DNA from 3 places in the Saccharospirillum sp. HFRX-2 genome. Region 1 is predicted to be linked to each of the others. Evidence: predicted binding sites of a transcription regulator. Region 1 holds the regulator's gene; each other region holds the start of a gene.
What was found. Region 1 encodes FNR, which switches genes on or off when oxygen is low (the NO sensors DNR and NnrR bind a similar motif). Its sites were predicted from a motif close to TTGATNTANATCAA; they were not measured.

Region 1 (2,271 bases):
TCGTCAGCATCGGTTTTGTGGCCAGTGCGGCCAGACGACAACCAGATTGCCGGGCGAGTCGGCCATGGTCTGTGAGCCCTGCAAGCTGCGCTTTTACCCGCGTGTCAGCCCTTGCGTCATTGTACTGATTACCCGCGGGCCGGAAGTGCTGCTGGCTCAGGGCGTGCGTCATCGCAGTTCCGGCTGGTACAGCACCCTGGCAGGTTTTGTCGAGACTGGTGAGTCGCTGGAGCAGGCGGTACACCGCGAAATCCGCGAGGAAGTCGGCGTCGAAGTGACCAATCTGCGCTACCAGGGCAGCCAGACCTGGCCGTTCCCGCATCAGTTGATGCTCGGCTTCTGGGCCGACTACGCCGGTGGCGACATCGTTCCGGAACCAGGTGAAATTGCCGATGCGCAGTGGTTTCACGTCGACCAGCTGCCGCAATTCCCGCCCGGTTTTTCCATTGCCGGCTATATGATCGAGGCTTACCGGCGTTCCTGGTCGTCCGCTGAGGCGCCATTTTCCGGATGAGCGCGTAAGTCTTGACGCACGAACCAAGCAATGCCGCCGAAGAAGGCGAACATCAGAGCCACAGTGACTAAGCCAGCGATAACTACAGTGTCGAAATACATGGTTGGAACCCCTTGGACTGGAGGATGTGTATCAGTCTAGGGGAGGTCGGGATGGGGCTATTGATGTGGATCAAGGCCGCGCCGGCGGCCAGTTGATCTAGATCAATTCAGGCGCTGATGCCCAGTTCCAGGCGCTCGCAGTCGGCCAGAGAGGCCATCTGGGTCAGCGCAGTCAGGTCGACGATTTCGATATCCCGCGCACTGCTGCTATCGGCCAGGATGCCCTGGCGCTGGAAACGGGTGAATACGCGGCTAACGGTCTCTACCGCCATGCCCAGATAGTTGGCAATGTCGCTGCGCGCCATGGTCAGCCGGAACTGGGTGCCGGAGTAGCCCCGGCGGCGGAAGCGGGCAGCGAGGTTGAGCAGGAAGGAGGCGATGCGTTCTTCGGCGCTCTTCTTGCTCAGCAGCAACATCATTTGTTGGTCTTCACGCAGTTCGCGACCCATCAAACGCAGCAGTTGACGACGCAACTCTGGCAACTGGCCCGATAACGCATCCAGACGATCAACCGGAATTTCACAAACGTTGGTGGTTTCCAGGGCGCGGGCTGTGGCTGGGTAAACCGGAGAGTCGTAGGCGTCCAGGCCAACCAGTTCGCTGGCCAGATGGAAGCCGGTGATCTGTTCATCACCTTCCTGAGTCAGGGTATAGGTTTTAACGGTACCGGTCCGTACGGCAAAGACCGAATTGAAAGGTTCACCCTGCGCAAACAGTAACTCGCCTTTTTTGATCGGTCGGCCACGGCGGATGATCGCATCCAGTTTGTCCATTTCACTGGTTTTCAGTGACAGCGGCAGGCACAACGGATGCAGACTGCAATTGCTGCAGTGAGTGGTCAGCGACATCGTTTCTCTCCCGTCCAAGGGTGGGATAATCACCTTCCTACAGCCAGAGTAGAACGCCGATTATCTGTTGTTCGCCATCTTAGCCGAAACCGTCGTGCTGTACAGGGTTGTGGCTCAATCGTCGTTCGACGGAACCCAGGTATTGACGCGGGTTTGCGCCATTGGGCTGTATTCACTGCCCTCATTAACCGGCGCTAATGGGATGCCCGTCGCCTGTAGCGACAGAAAATCGAATTGTTCACGGTCCGCCAGTTGGGACGGTGCGATGTTCTGGATGGACCGAAAAATATTTTCGACGCGGCCCGGATGCTGTTTTTCCCAGTCGCGCAGCATGGCTTTGATGGATTGACGCTGCAGATTGTCCTGCGAACCACAGAGGTTGCATGGAATGATCGGGAATTCACGCTCGATGGCGTATTGCTCGATATCGCTTTCGCGGCAATAGGCCAACGGCCGGATCAACACGTTGGTGCCACTGTCGGACAACAGCTTGGGGGGCATGGCTTTAAGCTTGCCGCCGTGAAACATGTTCAGAAACAGCGTTTCCAGAATGTCGTCGCGATGGTGGCCTAAGGCAACCTTGGTGGCGCCGATCTGGTCAGCAAAGGCGTAGAGCGTGCTGCGCCGCAGCCGCGAACAGATGCCACAGGTGGTTTTACCTTCGGGCACCATTTCCTGAACCACGCTGTAAGTATCGCGTTCCAGGATGTGATAAGGCACGCCCAGGTTTTTCAGGTACTCCGGCAGGATGTGTTCCGGGAAACCCGGTTGTTTCTGGTCCAGATTGACGGCCACCAGCTTGAAGTCG
Region 2 (2,271 bases), on a different contig from region 1:
CTTGGACGAAGCCAACGAACCGACGCAGCCGGAAGTTGCCAACCGCCGCACGCTGACAGAAATGATGGATGGTTTTGAACGTTCCTTATTGCAATCGGCGCTGCGCGATAACCAGGGTTCGATCAAGGACACCATGGTGAGCTTGGGTCTGGCACGCAAGACACTGTATGACAAGATGCGTAAGCATGGGTTGGATAAATCTGAATTCAAAGACTGATCATTCAGCCTTGTTTTCGTTATCGGCGTCAGGCTGAGTTAGATCATCGCTATCAACTGAGTTGTTTAGTTTTTTAGCTAACCAAATAACGACGGCCAGTGCGAAAATATTGCAACCGATAAGATAGCTCTGGCTGCTGTCGTTGATCGAGAAACTAAAAATGCTGCCCAGTTGAAAATTCACCAGCCAACGGATAGGTTCCCATCCCACCGTCGTTGTTAAGTAAAAACCGGTAGAAATAAAATACCCCAGAAAAGGTGAGCTTAAGAAAGGCACCTGAAAGAGCCAAAACAGGCGAAGCCGTGCGGGTGCATTTGGGTTTCGTTCAAGTAATTTTATACCCAGCCAGACTCCCCAACAGTAGTACAGACAATATAGAAGCAGTGCCGCCCAGATGACGGGATTACGATTGGAAATCAATACTTGTAAAACCGATACGATGCCTATGCAGGCACCGCCAAGAGTTAATACCGCCAAAGTACGTCTTTGCCACAAGCTCATCATTGGTCGAACCCTGCTACAGCCTTGTTGGCAACATAGCGGCGTTTTAGACCGGCGGTCAAGCTAATCTAAGGTTGATATAAATCAGTACGACCAGCCGGTCGTTCGCGTTAAATAGCATTGTCTAATATTCCGGTCGATCTAGCAGTGCTGTTAAAAAATACCTTTATCCCTGAACTCCTGTCCCCCGCTGGCAGCCTGAAAAATATGCGTTACGCCTTCGCCTATGGCGCCGATGCGGTTTACGCCGGTCAGCCGCGCTACAGCTTGCGGGTGCGCAATAATGAATTTGATCACGCCAATCTGAAGATCGGCATCGATGAAGCCCATGCGCTGGGTAAGCGGTTTTATGTGGTGTGCAATATTCAGCCCCATAACGCCAAGTTGAAGACCTTTATCCGTGACTTGCAACCGGTGATTGAGATGGCGCCGGATGCGCTGATTATGTCCGATCCGGGTTTGATCATGATGGTGCGCGAGGTGTTTCCGGAAATGCCGATTCATCTGTCGGTGCAGGCCAATGCGGTGAACTGGGCGGCGGTTAAATTCTGGGCCTGGCAGGGCATTGAGCGGGTAATTTTATCGCGTGAATTATCGCTCGATGAAATTGCCGATATTCGCGAACACTGTCCGGATATTGAACTGGAAGTCTTTGTTCATGGCGCGCTGTGCATGGCTTATTCCGGGCGCTGTTTGTTGTCGGGTTATATGAACCGGCGTGATCCGAACCAGGGCACCTGTACTAACGCCTGTCGCTGGTCTTATTCGGTTCAATCGGGTCGGGAAGATGATGTTGGTCAGGTGGTGGAAGTTGTGAATCCAACCTTGGGTGAAGGCCCGATTCACAGCGAGCCGGTGTTGCTCACCGAGGCTAACCGACCCGATGAAAAAATGACCGCCTTCGAAGATGAGCACGGCACCTACATTTTTAATTCGCGTGACTTGCGTGCGGTGCAACACGTTGAGCGACTGACACAACTGGGCGTTCATTCGTTAAAAATTGAAGGCCGTACTAAGTCGTTTTATTACTGCGCGCGTACGGCTCAGGTTTACCGTAAAGCCATCGACGATGCGGTTGCTGGTAAGCCCTTTGATAAGAGCCTGATGAGTACCTTGGAAAACCTAGCGCATCGCGGTTATACCGAAGGCTTTTTACGCCGTCACTCACATGACGCTCATCAGAATTACGACTACGGCCATTCGGTGTCCGAACAGCAGCAGTTCGTTGGCGAGTTCAGCGGTGAGCGTCGCGATGGCTGGGCTGAGGTTATCGCTAAAAATAAATTCTGCAGTGGCGACAATCTGGAACTGATGACGCCCCAGGGCAATGTCACCTTCACGCTCAGAGTGATGCGCAACGCTCAGGGCGCTGAGATTGATGACGCCAAAGGCAGTGGCCACCGAGTGTTTATCTCGTTGCCGGAAGACATCGATTTAGATTACGCCTTGCTGATGCGCAACCTCAAAGCGGGCCAGACAACTCGTAAGGCGCAAACTCAGGGTGCAGCCTGATGGCGTTGTTGATTAATGAGCGCTGCATCAACTGCGATATG
Region 3 (2,271 bases), on a different contig from region 1:
GGCATAGAGGAAGACCGCCAGCATCAGGAAACCGGAGGCGACCATGATGCGGAAGCTCCAGAACAGCGGTGCCACTTTCGGGATGCTGTATTCAACGGCGTTATCGATGGCCGCTTGCGATGGCTTGGTGATGTCGTCGGTAAATGGCTGCAGCAGCATGGCGTAGCCGAGGTCGTCTTTGTTGGCATCGAACACCGCTTGCTGTTCGTCCGTTGCGGTACCGGCGCGGACTTCATCGAGCAGCGCGTAGGCGTCGACGCCGCTGATGATGCGCTCGCGGTGAATCTCTTTGAGATCCTTCAGACCGACCACTTCTTCATCCAACGAACGCGTCGCGATGATGCCCATTACCCAGGGAATCTTGATGGCGAAATCGGTGGATTCGGTTTCGTCATTAGGGAAGCCGATCAGCGTAAAGCCAGCCGGAGCGGGTTCGGTTTCCCATTCGGCTTCGACCGCAGCCAGTTTCACTTGCTGCACGTCGCCCAGCTCGTAACCGCTTTCGTCACCGAGAATGATGACCGACAGCGTAGACGCCAGACCAAAGCTTGCAGCAATGGCGAACGAGCGCCGCGCGAAAGCAATGTGGCGGTTGCGCAACAGATAATAAGCGGAAATCGCCAGCACAAAGATGGCAGCGGTGACGTAACCGGCAGAGACGGTGTGCACGAATTTCACCTGAGCGACCGGGTTCAGCAGTACCTCGGCAAAGCTCTGCATTTCCATGCGCATGGTATCGAGGTTCAACGCGCTGCCGATGGGGTATTGCATCCAGCCGTTAGCGATCAGAATCCACAACGCTGAAAGGTTGGAGCCCAGCGCAACCAGCCAGGTGACGGCCAAATGCTGCACACGGCTCAGTCGATCCCAGCCGAAGAAGAACAGACCGATAAAGGTGGATTCCAGGAAGAAGGCCATCAAACCTTCAATCGCCAGTGGCGCGCCAAAAATATCACCCACGTAGTGCGAGTAGTACGACCAGTTCATACCGAACTGGAATTCCATAGTGATGCCGGTGGCAACACCGAGCGCGAAGTTGATACCAAACAGCTTGCCCCAGAACTTGGTCATGTCGCGATAAATGGTTTTGCCCGTCATCACATAGACGGACTCCATAATCGCCAACATAAAGGTCATGCCCAGGGTCAGCGGCACGAAGATAAAGTGATACATGGCTGTCAGGGCGAACTGCAGCCTGGAAAGCTCGATCAGGGTTTCATTCATGGTCACATCCTCAGAGACCGGGAATGGAGTGGCCGGCACGGTGACCGGTCGGTTCGGATTTTGCGATGGCAACTATCGCGCAACCGGCATGGAGGGATCTTGACCTGAGTCAACAAGCAGTAAAGGCCGTGGCTGACAGCGAATCAAGAAAGATCAGAGACGCCAGCGGACAGATGCGACTCCTGCCGATTTAACCTCAAGGCGCTTACGCCGATAACTTTAAAAGCAAGGGTGTAACTGAGGGATGGGTATGACACTGATCATTAATAATGTGGCGATCGCTCCGGCTCAAGGAGACCAGGCGGCAACCACCACATCGCGCCATAAAATCATTGAAGGTTCGCCATTACCGGAAGTCGATTTGGCCGACTTCGCCACGGCAGAAATCACCATTGAGGCGGCCTCGCCAGATCCGACGCTGGAACAGAAGGCGGCGGATGGCAGGGCCAAAATGGATGCCATGCTATATGGTCTTGGGCCGTTGCGTTTTCCGGCGTCTGCAGCCTTGGCCAAGACCGAGCAATTGGAAGAACTGGTGGCTGAATTTGTACCAGAGCTCAGACGGGAGTCCTGGGACATCAGTGTGGACGACCAGGGTGAAACGGTAGTACTGGGTGACCTGCTGACCGACGAAGACAAAAGCTTTATTAAAAGCATGGCCTCGACTCTGGGTCTGGACGACGCCATGGCCGCTTATCGTGACGGCGTCATGGAAATGCTCGACATCAGCCGCAGTGTCCTCGGCCCGGCCGGCACCTGGGACCTGACCAAGGATAATTTCAGCGAGATTTTCCGCTTCCGCGAATTTGTTGAAGACGCAGGACCACCAGTGGATCGTTATCGCAGGAGCTTAGACGGTACCTATTTCAATACCTTGGGGGCCTTGCAGAAGCAGCTGTCAGAACGCGCCAGCCTGGTGCCCAGGACCGCTCTGTCGACCTACGTATAAAGCGCCTCGTCGTGCTCCAATAGTTTAGAGTTCGTCGTAACCCAGCGTCGGACGCAACCAGCGTTCGGCGGTTTCCAGGTCCCAACCTTTGCGTGTGG

Region 2: the regulator FNR is predicted to act here: its motif matches at 793-806, upstream of yegQ (tRNA 5-hydroxyuridine modification protein YegQ).
Region 3: the regulator FNR is predicted to act here: its motif matches at 1,324-1,337, upstream of ABMA60_RS07105 (cytochrome ubiquinol oxidase subunit I).

What each region holds. Positions count from the first base shown of each region.
Region 1 is NZ_JBEBMU010000004.1:240,602-242,872, reverse strand. Features, by position in the region: gene nudC (NAD(+) diphosphatase) at 1-514, shown strand, start outside; gene ccoM (cytochrome c oxidase subunit CcoM) at 469-615, opposite strand; gene fnr (fumarate/nitrate reduction transcriptional regulator Fnr) at 723-1,463, opposite strand; gene ttcA (tRNA 2-thiocytidine(32) synthetase TtcA) at 1,578-2,271, opposite strand, start outside.
Region 2 is NZ_JBEBMU010000005.1:42,516-44,786, forward strand. Features, by position in the region: gene ABMA60_RS11770 (sigma-54-dependent transcriptional regulator) at 1-217, shown strand, start outside; gene ABMA60_RS11775 (hypothetical protein) at 218-721, opposite strand; gene yegQ (tRNA 5-hydroxyuridine modification protein YegQ) at 887-2,230, shown strand; gene ABMA60_RS11785 (YfhL family 4Fe-4S dicluster ferredoxin) at 2,230-2,271, shown strand, end outside.
Region 3 is NZ_JBEBMU010000002.1:116,405-118,675, forward strand. Features, by position in the region: gene ABMA60_RS07105 (cytochrome ubiquinol oxidase subunit I) at 1-1,224, opposite strand, end outside; gene ABMA60_RS07110 (hypothetical protein) at 1,475-2,173, shown strand; partial or broken gene metH (methionine synthase) at 2,198-2,271, opposite strand, start outside.